Linked DNA regions of Chelatococcus sp. HY11. Each later gene encodes a partner of the first gene's protein in a complex. Links are inferred from orthologs where the notes say so. Each region holds a gene or a part of one and is shown in the gene's direction. Other genes may lie near its edges.

Region 1 (2,852 bases):
GCAGCCTGTCATGAGCCGCATCGACGCCAAGTTCGCCGCCGTGAAGGCGGAAGGACGCGCCGCGCTGGTCACCTTCGTGACGGCGGGTGATCCCGATCACGACACATCGCTCGCTATCATCAAGGCGCTGCCCGGTGCCGGCGCCGACCTCATCGAGATCGGCATGCCCTTCACCGATCCGATGGCCGATGGCCCGGCCATCCAGCTCTCGTCGCAACGCGCGCTCAAGGGTGGGCAGACGCTCACGAAGACACTGGCGATGGTCGCCGCCTTCCGCCAGACCGACAACGAGACGCCGATCATCCTGATGGGCTACTACAACCCCATCTATATCTACGGCGTGCCCCGTTTCGTGGCCGACGCCAAGGCTGCCGGCGTCGATGGCCTGATCGTCGTGGACCTGCCGCCTGAGGAAGACGCCGAGCTCTGCCTGCCGGCGCTTGAGGCCGGTGTCGCCTTCATCCGGCTCGCGACCCCCACCACCAACGACAAGCGGTTGCCGACGGTGCTCGCGAATACCAGCGGATTCGTTTATTACGTCTCCATTAACGGTATCACCGGCTCGGCGACCCCCGATTTCGCGGAAGTGGGCTTGGCGGTTGACCGGATCAAGGCGCATACCCACCTTCCTGTTGTGGTGGGCTTCGGTGTGAAGAGCCGCGCCCATTCGGCCGAGGTCGCGAAGGTCGCCGATGGCGTCGTGGTCGGATCGGCGCTTGTTGATGCCGTACGCCGTTCGCTGGACGCGGACGGCAAGGCCGGGACGGGGACTGTCGATGCAGTCATCGACCTGGTCAGGGAGCTTGCCGCCGGTGTACGCGACGGCCAGCGCGTCAGGGCGTGAAATATCGCCCCGCGTTCGTGGCCGTGACATCTGGAAGGATGGATAAACGATGAATTGGATCTCCGACGTCGTTCGGCCGAAGATCAAAACGCTCTTCAAGCGCGAAGTGCCGGAGAATCTGTGGATCAAGTGCCCCGATACGGGGCAGATGGTGTTCCACAAGGACGTCGAGGCCAATCTCTACGTCATTCCGGGCTCCAACTATCACTTGCGCATGACGGCGGCCAATCGCCTGAAGGCGATGTTCGACGATTCCAGGTGGGAGGCGATCCCGACGCCCGAGGCCGCGATCGATCCGCTCAAGTTCCGCGACGAAAAGCGCTACGTGGACCGTCTGCGCGACGCCAAGGCCAAAACCGGCATGCAGGATGCCGTGCTCGTCGGTGTCGGCGAGGTCGAGGGCCAGAAGACGACCATCGCTGTCCAAGACTTCGAATTCATGGGCGGGTCGCTTGGGATGGCGGCCGGCGACGCCATCATCACCGGCCTCGATACCGCGCGCAGCCGCGGCACGCCTTTCGTTCTCTTCGTATCATCGGGCGGCGCGCGCATGCAGGAGGGTATCCTCTCACTCATGCAGATGCCGCGCACGACGGTCGCCGTACAGCGCCTCCGGGACGCCAAGCTCCCCTATATCGTCGTGTTGACGAACCCGACCACCGGCGGCGTCACGGCGTCCTATGCCATGCTGGGCGATGTCCATATCGCCGAGCCCGGCGCTCTCATCGGCTTCGCCGGACCGCGCGTCATCGAGCAGACCATCCGCGAGAAACTACCGCCGGGCTTCCAGCGCTCCGAGTATCTCAAGGACCATGGCATGGTCGACATGGTCGTCCATCGCCATGACCTCAAGGCGACGATCGCGCGCCTGAACGGGCTTCTGACGCGAACGCCCGCCGCATCGGCGACTGAGGTGAAGGACGAACCCGCGCCTGAACCCCAGGTGCTGGAGGCCGCCGCAGAGTAGACCGCCGACAAGGCTGCGCGGAGAGCGAGAAGCGCGATGGACTCATCCGATGCCCTGCTGGCGCGCTTCCTGGCGCTCCATCCGAAGGTGATCGACCTGTCGCTCGGCCGCATCGCGCGCCTGCTGGCGAGCCTGGGCCATCCCGAGCATCGGCTTCCGCCGATCATCCATGTCGCCGGCACCAACGGCAAAGGCTCCACCATCGCCTTCATGCGGGCTATCCTGGAAGCGGCGGGCCTGGCGGCGCATGTCTATACCTCACCGCATCTGGTGCGTTATCACGAGCGCATCCGGCTCGGGGCTCCGGGCGGCAGCCGTATCGTCGACGAGCAGCGCCTGCTCGATGCGTTCCGGCGTTGTGAGGAAGCCAATGGCCGCGAACCGATCACGTTTTTCGAGATCACGACGGCCGCGGCCTTTCTCCTGTTCGCGGAAAACCCGGCTGACGTCCTCCTTCTCGAAGTCGGTCTCGGTGGCGAGGCCGATGCCACCAATGTCATCTCCGAGCCGCTGGTGACGGTGGTGACGCCCGTCTCGCTCGATCACCCAGAATATCTCGGCAACCGCATTACCAGCGTTGCCGCGGCCAAGGCAGGCATTTTCAAGCGTGGCGTGCCCGCCGTCATCGCGCCCCAGGACCCGGAAGCCTCAGCCGTGCTGGAGGCCCGCGCCGAACGTATCGGCGCGCCGCTGATCATCGGCGATCAGGACTTCTCCGTTCATGAGGAAGGCGGGCGCCTCGTCTATCAGGACGAGCGCGGGCTGCTCGATCTGCCCCTGCCCCGCCTGTCCGGCCGCCATCAGCATATCAATGCCGGCACCGCGATCGCGGCGCTGCGCGCCGGTGGCTTCGATCGCCTGCCCGTCTCGGCTTATGAAACGGGCCTCAAGAATGCCGACTGGCCAGCGCGGATGCAGCGCCTGACACGCGGCGATCTCATCGCGCATGCACCCGAAGGCGCTGAAATCTGGCTCGACGGCGGCCACAACCCCGAGGGCGGCCGTGCCATCGCCAGCGCCATGGCCGACATGGAAGAGAGC
Region 2 (4,970 bases), 530 kb from region 1 along the record:
CCGGCAGGGCTGCGAGCTTCTGCAAGGATTGCCACATCTCCTCGGGCGAATTCTCGAAAAGACGACCGCAGCCGAGTGCGAACAGGGTGTCGCCCGCAAACAGCATCTCGTCCTTCTCAAACCAGTAGCCGATGTGGCCGGCGGTGTGCCCGGGCGTGGCGATGACCTTGGCTTCGAGCGTGCCGACCCTCACCCTGTCGCCTTCGCGCACGGCCACGTCGAGGCCGGGAATGTCGCCGGCCTCGGCGCCCGGACCGGTGACGCGAAGGTCATAGCGATCCTTGAGTGGCAGGATACCCTCAACGTGGTCGGCGTGCTTATGCGTTACCAGGACATCGGTCAGGGACCAGTTCTTGGCAGCGAGGACCTCAAGGATGGGGTCGGCTTCCGGCGCATCGATAGCGGCCGTCGCGCCGGTCGCGGGATCATGGATGAGCACACCGATGTTGTCGCTGCGGCAGGGGAAGACCTCGATCAGGGCGGGCATCGGCGACCTCATGGGTTGGCGAAGGGGGGCTGGGAAATCGCGCCGGTAGCGCGGGTAGCTATCACGGCCGCGATGATGCCTCGCGGTCTCAGCGCCGAAAATGGCGATATGTGCGGTGGAGGGCAAGGCCATCCTGTCACTTGCGCATGGCGGGCGCGGCCCCCATTGATAGCCTGGAGCGTCCCTGGCAACCTCCAGGGAATGCGGGAGAGGCCATGCCTGTCGATGTCGTCGATCTGAAGAGCTTCTACGCGACGCCGCTCGGCGTGGTCGCGCGCCGGTTGGTGGGCCGTGCCATCGACAGCCTGTGGGGCGACATGCCGCGCCAGCGGCTTCTCGGTATCGGCTATGCGACACCCTATCTCGCGCCCTTCCGCCCGCGCATGGAACGGACGCTCGCCTTCATGCCCGCCATGCAAGGGGTGGTGAACTGGCCGCCGAACGGCATTTCCTCGTCAGCGCTCGTGGACCCGGCCATGCAGCCGCTGCTCGATGCGTCGATGGATCGTGTCATCATCGTGCATGCGCTGGAGACGAGCGATGCGCCGGAGGACCTGCTATCGGAAGTGTGGCGCATCCTGACGCCGGGCGGGCGGATGATCGTGGTGGTGCCCAACCGGCGCGGTCTTTGGGCGCGCATGGATACCACGCCCTTCGGGCAAGGCCTGCCCTACAGCCGCTCGCAGCTGACGGGGCTGCTCAGACGCAGCCTGTTTTCGCCTGAGAACTGGGGAGAGGCGCTCTATGTGCCGCCCCTGCGCGGCCGCCTGTTCCTGCGGGCCGCGGTGGCCTGGGAACGGGCCGGCGCCCGGCTTTCGCTTCCCTTCGCGGGTGTCCACGTGATGGAGGCGACCAAGCAACTCCACCGGCCTGTCACGGTCCGCAAAGTCCGTCGCTCACGAAGCCTCAGCCCGGTTCTCCTGCCGACGCCCGGCCCCCCGGTCCCCACGGGACGCGTGCCGGGCGCGTGCCGAAGCCCCGACGTTCCGACATGAGCGGTGCCGCATTGGTGCGGTGGCGCACGGATGCTGCGCGTGGTCCGGGATATTCACTCCGGCCGGGATATTGACTTGCAGCCCTCCTGACGCCAAGGTCCGGCCTTCGCCGGCCCCTTAGACGGAGGCTGTGTTCGGCCCTTCGATCTCGGGGTGTTGAAGGGCTTTGCTGACCCCTATTGTGAGTTGATGCGCAGCTATCTCGATTTTGAAAAACCCGTCGCTGAACTCGAGGCCAAGGTCGAGGAGCTGCGAGCGTTGGCCCAGTCCGGCGATGCCGTTGCCATCGGCGAGGAGATCGGCAAGTTGGAGGCCAAGGCCTCGCGCGCTTTGGACGAGCTCTACGCCGCGCTGACCCCATGGCAGAAGGCGCTGGTTGCACGTCATCCGCAGCGACCGCATTTCATCGACTACTGCGCCGCATTGATCGACGATTTCACCCCCCTCGCGGGCGATCGCAAATTCGGTGAGGATGAGGCGATCGTCGGCGGGTTCGGTCGCTTCCGTGGCGAAAGTGTCTGCGTGATCGGCCAGGAAAAGGGCTCGAACACCGAGGAGCGCATCCGCCACAATTTCGGCATGGCAAAGCCCGAGGGCTACCGCAAGGCGGTACGCCTCATGGAGCTCGCCGGACGCTTCTCGCTGCCGGTCATCACTTTCGTCGACACGGCGGGCGCCTATCCCGGCATCAATGCCGAGGAACGTGGCCAGGCCGAAGCCATTGCCCGTTCGACGGAGGCCTGTCTCGCGCTGCCGACCGCGAGCGTTTCCGTCATCATCGGTGAGGGCGGCTCCGGCGGCGCCATCGCGCTCGCCACCACCAACAAGGTCTTGATGCTGGAGCATTCGATCTATTCGGTGATCTCGCCGGAAGGCGCGGCCTCCATTCTCTGGCGCGATTCCTCCCGCGCCCAGGATGCCGCCACCGGCATGAAAATTACCGCGCAGGACCTCCTGAAATTCGGTGTGATCGATGCGATCATCGCCGAGCCGTCAGGCGGCGCGCATCGGGATGCGACCCAGGCGATCGCGGCAACCGGCGACGCCATCGCGGCCAGTTTCCAGGATCTCGCGGGCCTCTCTCCCGAGGAGGTCCGCGACCGCCGGGCTGACAAATTCCTGGCGATCGGCAGACGGTTGTGAAACCCGTCTGATTCCGTCTAAAGTGACGAAAAGATGGAGCCGAGTCGTCAGTTCGTTCGCGTGCCGACCTGTGAGGTGCCACCGGTCTGCCATAATTTGGTAAGATTGGGGTAACGCTTCAGAGCGTAAAAGCTAACAACCGGTGACATTTTTGACCGGTCGAATGATTGGATGGCTGATGTTCAAGCGCGTCGCATTGATCGCCGTCGTGGGATTAGGCCTCGCCTCCTGCCAGGACGGGAACGGCTACAATCGCAGCGCCCGTGCAAACGCTCCGCTGCCCGCTGCTACGCTGGCGCTCATGTCCGAGAAGGGCATGACAAAGTCTTCTCCCATTCTCATCCGCGCCTATAAGAAGGAGGCGGAGCTTGAGGTCTGGAAGAAGGACAACACGGGCCGTTACGCGCTTCTGAAGACCTATCCCATCTGCCGCTGGTCGGGTCAGCTCGGCCCGAAGGTGCGCGAGGGCGACCGGCAGGCGCCGGAAGGCTTCTACAATATCACGCCGGCGCAGATGAATCCGAACTCGCAGTTCTTCCTCTCGTTCGACACCGGCTTCCCCAACGCCTATGACCGGGCGAACGGCCGCACCGGGTCCTTCCTCATGGTGCATGGCGCGTGCTCGTCGCGCGGCTGCTATTCCATGACGGATGAGCAGATTGCGGAAATCTACGCGCTTGGCCGCGAGGCCTTCGGCGGCGGTCAGCGTTCCTTCCAGTTCCAGGCCTATCCCTTCCGGATGACCCCGGAGAACATGGCCAAGCACCGCAAGGATCCCAATATCGCCTTCTGGCAGATGTTGAAGCGCGGTTCCGACAATTTCGAGGTGACGCGCGAGGAGCCGAAGGTCGGCGTCTGCGGTCGCCAGTATGTCTTCAACGCCGTCTCAGCGAGCGGCATCCGGCTCGATCCCGTTGCGGCTTGCCCCACCCTGCGCGAGGACGAGGCCGTGGCTTCGGCCGTGAAGGCGAAGCAGCACCGGGATGACGCTAAGGTCGCCGAGCTGGTGCGCTCGGGCACCTCGGCCGTCCGCCTGGTTTATCAGGATGGCGGGCAGCATAAGTCCTTCAGCTCTGCGTCCAACGGCTTCGGCGGTTCGGATGGCGGCGTCATGATGTTCGCCGCGCGCAGCAGCGCGAGGCCCCTCGAGAACGTGAGCCGTCCGGAAGCGCTGATGAACGGGCCGGAGGAAATCGTGCTGGAGGAGGGCGTCGCGCCAAAGGCGGCGCAGCCTGTGACAGCCGTCGCTTCGATGGCGCCCGCGGCCAAGCCGGCGGTAGCCGACGTGGTATCGACATCGTCGACGGTGCGTGACGAGGCGACAACGCCTGCGCCGGTTCTCGCCGCTGTCGGGGCGGGTGAGAGCGTTGCTCCGAAGAAGTCATTGTTCCAGCGCGTGATGTCCTGGGCGGACGCGCCCACGAAACCTGCGGCGCCGGCGGCAGAGGCCATCTCGCAGACGGTGCCCGCCGCGGCTCCGCTGCCTCCGCAGCGGCAGCAGTCGTCCAACAGTGGAAAGACGACATCAACCGACAAACGCGCGGAATTGCCCGCGAAGGATGCAAACGAGGCATCATCGCGCAGTGTGTGGCCGCTCTCCCTGTTCTAAGCCGGCAGGCACGTCTGACGAGGAATCTTCGGGCCGCTGTCGATTGACGGCGGCCTTTTCCTTTGGCGCTTCGCCCAGGGCGTAGCCTTGGCCGTGTCCCTGAAGCTGCCCTTATCTTTGGAGAGGATATGGCGCGCGTGCCTGTCGCGTTCTGTCCGCGGCGGTAAGCTTTTGGGTCGTGTTTCCAATGAATTTATATTTGGCCGTCACACTACGATAAGCTCTTATGGCGCATGACAGACTGTGCCTTGTCGCTCCCGGCCGGCGTTTCCGGCAAGAGGAACAGCTCCATGGTGGTCAGGACCGGTGTCCCCGTCGCAGCTTTAACCGTCGCTGTCCTCGCGATGGGGCAAGCGCTTGCCGCGCCCGAGAACGGTCAGGCGCCCAAGCCGGTAGCGACGCCGGCCGAGGCCGCGGTTGCGCCCGCGCCAAAGCCCGCAACGCCGGAAGCCTCCGTTCCATCACCCGGTCGGGACAAGGTGCGATTGCGGGCGCTCGTCCGCGAGCAGGCGTTGAAATCAGGCTTGCCGCCTCAGATCGCCGACGCGGTCGCGGAGGTCGAGAGCGCCTATAACATTTCTGCGTCAGGCAGTTATGGAGAAGTCGGGCTGATGCAGGTGTTGCCTTCGACTGCACGGATGCTCGGCTTCAGCGGCTCGCTCGCGGAGCTCGCCGAGCCCGCCACGAACATCCGCTACGGCATCACCTATCTCACGGGCGCCTGGAGGCTGGCGGG
Region 3 (5,035 bases), 2.4 Mb from region 1 along the record:
TCTTCGACTATCACACCCGACTGATGAGTTCGAAGGGCCTGGTCGGCAAGGAGCGGGCTGTCGCGGTCGCGAAGGAAATGGGGCTCGACCTCTCACGCCTCGAAAAGGATGCGACGTCCGACGCGCTCAAGGCGGAAGTCAGAGAGACGCTCGCCCTCGGGGACAGGCTCTCGCTGACGGGGACGCCGGCTTTCGTGCTCGGCAAGGATGTGGTCTTCGGCGCGGTTGGTCATGATCCGCTGAAACAGGCCATCGCCTCTGTCCGTCAGTGCGGGCGTACCACCTGTTCCTGACCCCCGGCATCAAGCCATGCGACGGCGCTTCATCGGCGAGCCCGGCCCGCCGGGACGATCGTCGATGAAGCGCGTGCTCTTCCCCTCGAACGCGGTTCGCGCTAAGACGCGCCCTTGCGATGGAACGGCAGAGCACGGTCATGGCTCGGGAATTCTGTTGGCAGTTTGATTGCAGCCATCAAGTTCTCTTGCCATCGGGCCACTCTTGCCACTGAACTCAATCAGCCAAGATCCCGTTTTCGTTTTGGCGCAACCTTCGGGCGGATATGGTCGCAATTCATGTCATCAACGGCCCCAACCTCAACCTGCTGGGACGGCGCGAGCCGGAAACCTATGGCAGCTTGACCCTGGCCGATATCGAGCAGCGCCTGCGTGATCGCGCGGCCGCTCGTGGTGACGTCGCACTGACCTTCCGCCAGAGCAATAGCGAAGGCGACCTCGTCACCTTCATTCAGGAAGCAGGGCTCGCCGGCGCAGGTATCATTCTCAACGCGGCCGCCTATACCCATACCTCCATCGCCTTGCGCGACGCGATCAAAAGCGTCGACGCCCTCGCCATCGAAGTGCATCTCTCGAATGTGCATGCGCGTGAGGAATTTCGCCATCACTCCACCATCGCAGCAGTCGCGATCGGGGTCATCTGCGGCTTCGGCGCAGCGAGCTACGATCTGGCCTTTGACGCGCTCGTGCCGATCCTTGAGAAGCGCGACAGCATGAAGGCCCCCAAGACTGCCGCCAAGGCTACCGGAACCTCTCAATGACGAAACTGCCAACGGCCAAGCAAAGCCCGATCGATCCTGAACTCGTACACGAGCTGGCACGCCTGATTTCCGAGACGGATCTCACCGAGATCGAAGTCGAGAAGGGAGATCTGCGCATTCGTGTGGCGCGCAACGTGACGACGGCGGTGCATGTGCCTGTTGCAGCGCCCGTTGCCCCGGCCGCGCCCGTCCCCGCCGCGATCTCTGCACCGGCCAAGCCGGATGCGCACCACCCCGGCAGCGTCACCTCGCCGATGGTCGGCACCGCCTATCTCCGCCCGTCACCGGACGCCAAGCCGTTCATCGATATCGGCACACGCGTCGAGAAGGGCGACAAGCTCCTGCTCGTCGAGGCCATGAAGACCTTCAACGATATCGTCGCGCCGCGCGCGGGCGTCGTGACGGCCATTCTGGTCGAGGACGGGCAGCCGGTGGAATACGGCGAGCCTCTTCTCGTGATCGAATGACGATGCCGATGTTTGACAAGATCCTCATCGCCAATCGCGGGGAAATCGCGCTTCGCATCTTGAGGGCGTGCAAGGAACTCGGCATTGCGACGGTTGCCGTGCACTCCACGGCGGATGCGGATGCCATGCACGTGCGGCTTGCCGACGAGAGCGTCTGCATCGGCCCGCCGGCTGCGCGCGAGAGCTATCTGAATATTCCCTCGTTGATCGCGGCCTGCGAGATCACGGGCGCGGATGCCATCCACCCCGGATATGGCTTTCTCTCGGAGAACGCCCATTTCGCCGAGGTGCTCAGCGATCACGGCATCACCTTCATCGGCCCCAAGGCAGAGCACATCCGCCTGATGGGCGACAAGATCGAAGCCAAGCGCACGGCGCGCAGCCTCGGCATCCCTTGCGTTCCGGGTTCGGACGGTGGCATCACCGACGCCGAGGAAGCGACGCGGGTGGCGGCCGATATCGGCTATCCCGTGCTCATCAAGGCGGCGGCCGGCGGCGGTGGACGCGGCATGAAGGTGGCGCGCTCGGCCGACGAGTTGCATCACGCGCTCGCCACCGCGCGCGCGGAAGCCCGTGCCGCCTTCGGTGACGACGCTGTTTATATCGAGAAATATCTCGAGAAGCCCCGCCACATCGAGATACAGGTGCTCGGCGACGGCAAGGGCAACGCCATCCATCTCGGCGAGCGCGACTGCTCGTTGCAGCGCCGCCATCAGAAGGTGTGGGAGGAAGGGCCCTCACCCGCGCTCAACCATTCTGAGCGCGAGCGCATCGGCGACACGGTCGCCAAGGCTATGCAGAAACTCGGCTATCTCGGCGCGGGTACGGTCGAATTCCTCTATGAGAACGGCGAGTTTTATTTCATCGAAATGAACACGCGCATCCAGGTCGAGCACCCGGTCACTGAAATGATCACCGGGATCGATCTGGTCAACGAGCAGATCCGCATCGCGGCCGGCAATCCGCTTTCGATCTCGCAGAAGGACGTTCAGATCGAGGGCCATGCGGTCGAGTGCCGGATCAATGCCGAGCATCCGGCCACCTTCCGGCCGTCGCCGGGCACCATCACCTATTTCCACCCGCCGGGTGGCCTTGGCGTGCGTGTCGATTCGGCCGTCTACCAGGGCTACCGCATCCCGCCGCACTACGATTCACTCGTCGGCAAGCTGATCGTTCATGGCCGCACACGAACGGAATGCCTGATGCGGCTGCGGCGCGCGCTCGACGAATTCGTGGTGGATGGCATCGAGACCACCCTGCCACTTTTCCGGACCCTCGTGCGCAACCAGGATATCCAGAACGGCATCTATGATATCCACTGGCTGGAGCATTTCCTCGATGACGGCGGCGTCGACGAAATAATGTCCTCCATTTAACGCGAAATGCGATATCATCAGATCAGCATATCGCTATATCTGATTGATTTTATTATCAATATCGGGAGATGGGGCGATGATGTTCCATCCCCTCCCGTCTCGGTATAGGGCGGTGATGAATCGGTCATCGGTCGAAATCACGCCGGAGATCCTGCTCAGGGCCTATGCGAGCGGGCTGTTTCCAATGGCCGAAAACGCCGACGACCCAGGCCTGTTCTGGGTCGAGCCGAAGGAACGAGGCATCATTCCCCTCGACGGCTTCCACGTCCCCCAGCGCTTGGCGCGCACGGTCGCTTCGGACCGTTTCGAGATCACCGTCGACCAGGATTTCGACGCGGTGATCGCCGGCTGCGCGGCGCCGGATGATGGTCGCGAGGAAACCTGGATAAACGGCCGCATCCGCGCGCTTTATGGCGAGCTATTCGACCTGGGCTATTGCCATACCGTCGAGGTTCGCGACGCTGGCCGCCTCGTCGGTGGTCTCTACGGCGTCTCGCTGGGCGCCGCCTTTTTCGGCGAGAGCATGTTTCACCGCGAGCGCGACAGCTCGAAGGTCGCCCTGGTGCATCTCGTCGCGCGCCTCAGACGCGGCGGCTACACATTGCTCGACACCCAGTTTGTGACGGCTCATCTCGCTCGCTTCGGCGCGCTCGCCGTTCCACGCAAGGCCTATATGACGGAGCTCGAAGCCGCGCTCGAACTGCAGGGCGAATGGTGGAGCTGGCCGCCCGGACTTGACGTCAGTGGAGCTGAAGCGCTGGCGGAACTGGCTTTACCGGCGTGAGTATCAGCGACGGGTGGGTGCGGGACGTTGCGAAGGAGGAACCTCGGGCGGCGCGGTGTCACCGCTTCCGTCCTTGGGCTCGACGATGACCTCCGTCCCGCCTTTGCAATCGGTCAGCCAGATATCGTAGACGGCATGTTCGATGCCGTGCAGGCCCGGGCTTGCCGCATACATCCAGCCTGAAAACAGACGGCGGCGCTCATTGCTGGCCGTCGTCACCTCATCCACGATCACGAACGCCGTGGTGTTGGGCGTCTCGGTGGCCGGCCGGGTATAGCAGGCGCGCGGCGTGAGCTGCAGGGCACCGAATTGAACGGTCTCGTCAACGGCCGCTTCGAAAGAGACGATGCGACCCGTGATCTTGTCCAGGCCCGAGAAAACCGCGACGGGATTTTTGATTCGATCCGCCTTGGCACCATGGCTGGCCCCAACAAGACAGGTCATCGCCAAGGCAAGAGCGGGCAGAAGCTTGGAATTCATTGTTCTATCTTATCGCAGCTCAATCAGGAGGGAAGCCGACGTGACTGCATACACCCTCCGGCGTCCCTTGCGACACCCCCGCGACGCGAATTCGGGCCATGTCACAATCGTCCAGGTGCCAGATAGCCACGAAGGTTGACATAGGCCGCGATGCGCCACCGGCCGTCCACCCTTTGCCAGGCATCACTCCTCGTCACGTCGAGCTCCATGGCGCGACCGGCGCGCACGAAGCCGAGGCGCTCATAGAATCCTCGGCTTTCGTCCAGGCTCACCAATTTCAGCATCCGGATGCTGGGCAAAGCGTTCACGGCGTGCTCGATCAGCATCGAGCCGGCACCCTGTTGTCCAGGATGGCTCATCAAAGTCTCGACAGTGCCGATATCGGCCGACAGGGTGATGGAGATAAGGCCCACCATGCTCTCGCCGAAGAAATAACCGAAGTGAACGTCGCCCAATCCAATATGGGTCAGGAACCGTGTCGAGCCGATGCGGTAATTCCACACTTTGATGTGGGGATCGTTTTCATCGCCCTGACAGCGCCAAAGCCCGATCTCATGGCGAAATGCCGCGCGCAGCCGATGAAATTCACTTTGGCCGATCGGCCGGATCGGCGGTCGCGCGAGCCATCTCTGCGTCATTGGGGATCACCATTCCATCCGCGGCAGCCGCGCGCCATGGAAACTAGCCTGATGGATCGTAGATATAACAGGCAATCCATGGAAAACGGATTGCCATCGCTGCCCGCTAGGGAGGCGGTGCCTTCGGCGGAAGCGGCGATGTCTCGTCGCTCCATGTCGCGAAGTTCGCTAGATGGGCATAGGCCTTGAGGCGCCATCGGCCGCCGGCTTGTTCCCACTGGGGGCTTCCGCGCAGA

The links. The genes of interacting proteins can lie anywhere in the genome.
Region 2: the proteins of accD (region 1) and KIO74_RS12945 are in contact, whole or in part, in a solved structure (PDB 8UXZ), measured with the Escherichia coli proteins. The link is inferred for Chelatococcus sp. HY11 from one-to-one orthologs.
Region 3: the proteins of accD (region 1) and accC are in contact, whole or in part, in a solved structure (PDB 8UXZ), measured with the Escherichia coli proteins. The link is inferred for Chelatococcus sp. HY11 from one-to-one orthologs.

The regions. Positions count from the first base shown.
Region 1 is NZ_JAHBRX010000001.1:3,362,072-3,364,923, forward strand. It holds accD (acetyl-CoA carboxylase, carboxyltransferase subunit beta), read left to right. Parts: upstream 1-893; coding sequence 894-1,811; downstream 1,812-2,852. Other genes in the region: trpB (tryptophan synthase subunit beta), read left to right, coding at 1-14; trpA (tryptophan synthase subunit alpha), read left to right, coding at 11-844; KIO74_RS15345 (bifunctional folylpolyglutamate synthase/dihydrofolate synthase), read left to right, coding at 1,848-2,852.
Region 2 is NZ_JAHBRX010000001.1:2,835,736-2,840,705, reverse strand. What follows is about bases 876-3,648. They hold KIO74_RS12945 (acetyl-CoA carboxylase carboxyltransferase subunit alpha), read left to right. Parts: upstream 876-1,671; coding sequence 1,672-2,625; downstream 2,626-3,648. Other genes in these bases: KIO74_RS12940 (L,D-transpeptidase family protein), read left to right, coding at 2,804-3,648; KIO74_RS12950 (class I SAM-dependent methyltransferase), read left to right, coding at 876-1,482. Also shown: gloB (hydroxyacylglutathione hydrolase), read right to left, coding at 1-487; more of KIO74_RS12950, read left to right, coding at 703-875; more of KIO74_RS12940, read left to right, coding at 3,649-4,234; KIO74_RS12935 (lytic transglycosylase domain-containing protein), read left to right, coding at 4,525-4,970. UniProt on the Escherichia coli protein: Component of the acetyl coenzyme A carboxylase (ACC) complex. First, biotin carboxylase catalyzes the carboxylation of biotin on its carrier protein (BCCP) and then the CO(2) group is transferred by the carboxyltransferase to acetyl-CoA to form malonyl-CoA.
Region 3 is NZ_JAHBRX010000001.1:1,001,969-1,007,003, reverse strand. Bases 876-3,713 are described here. They hold accC (acetyl-CoA carboxylase biotin carboxylase subunit), read left to right. Parts: upstream 876-1,529; coding sequence 1,530-2,897; downstream 2,898-3,713. Other genes in these bases: aat (leucyl/phenylalanyl-tRNA--protein transferase), read left to right, coding at 3,013-3,681; accB (acetyl-CoA carboxylase biotin carboxyl carrier protein), read left to right, coding at 1,051-1,521; aroQ (type II 3-dehydroquinate dehydratase), read left to right, coding at 876-1,054. Also shown: KIO74_RS04840 (DsbA family protein), read left to right, coding at 1-293; more of aroQ, read left to right, coding at 560-875; KIO74_RS04810 (GNAT family N-acetyltransferase), read right to left, coding at 4,263-4,799; KIO74_RS04805 (GNAT family N-acetyltransferase), read right to left, coding at 4,906-5,035. UniProt on the Escherichia coli protein: This protein is a component of the acetyl coenzyme A carboxylase complex; first, biotin carboxylase catalyzes the carboxylation of the carrier protein and then the transcarboxylase transfers the carboxyl group to form malonyl-CoA.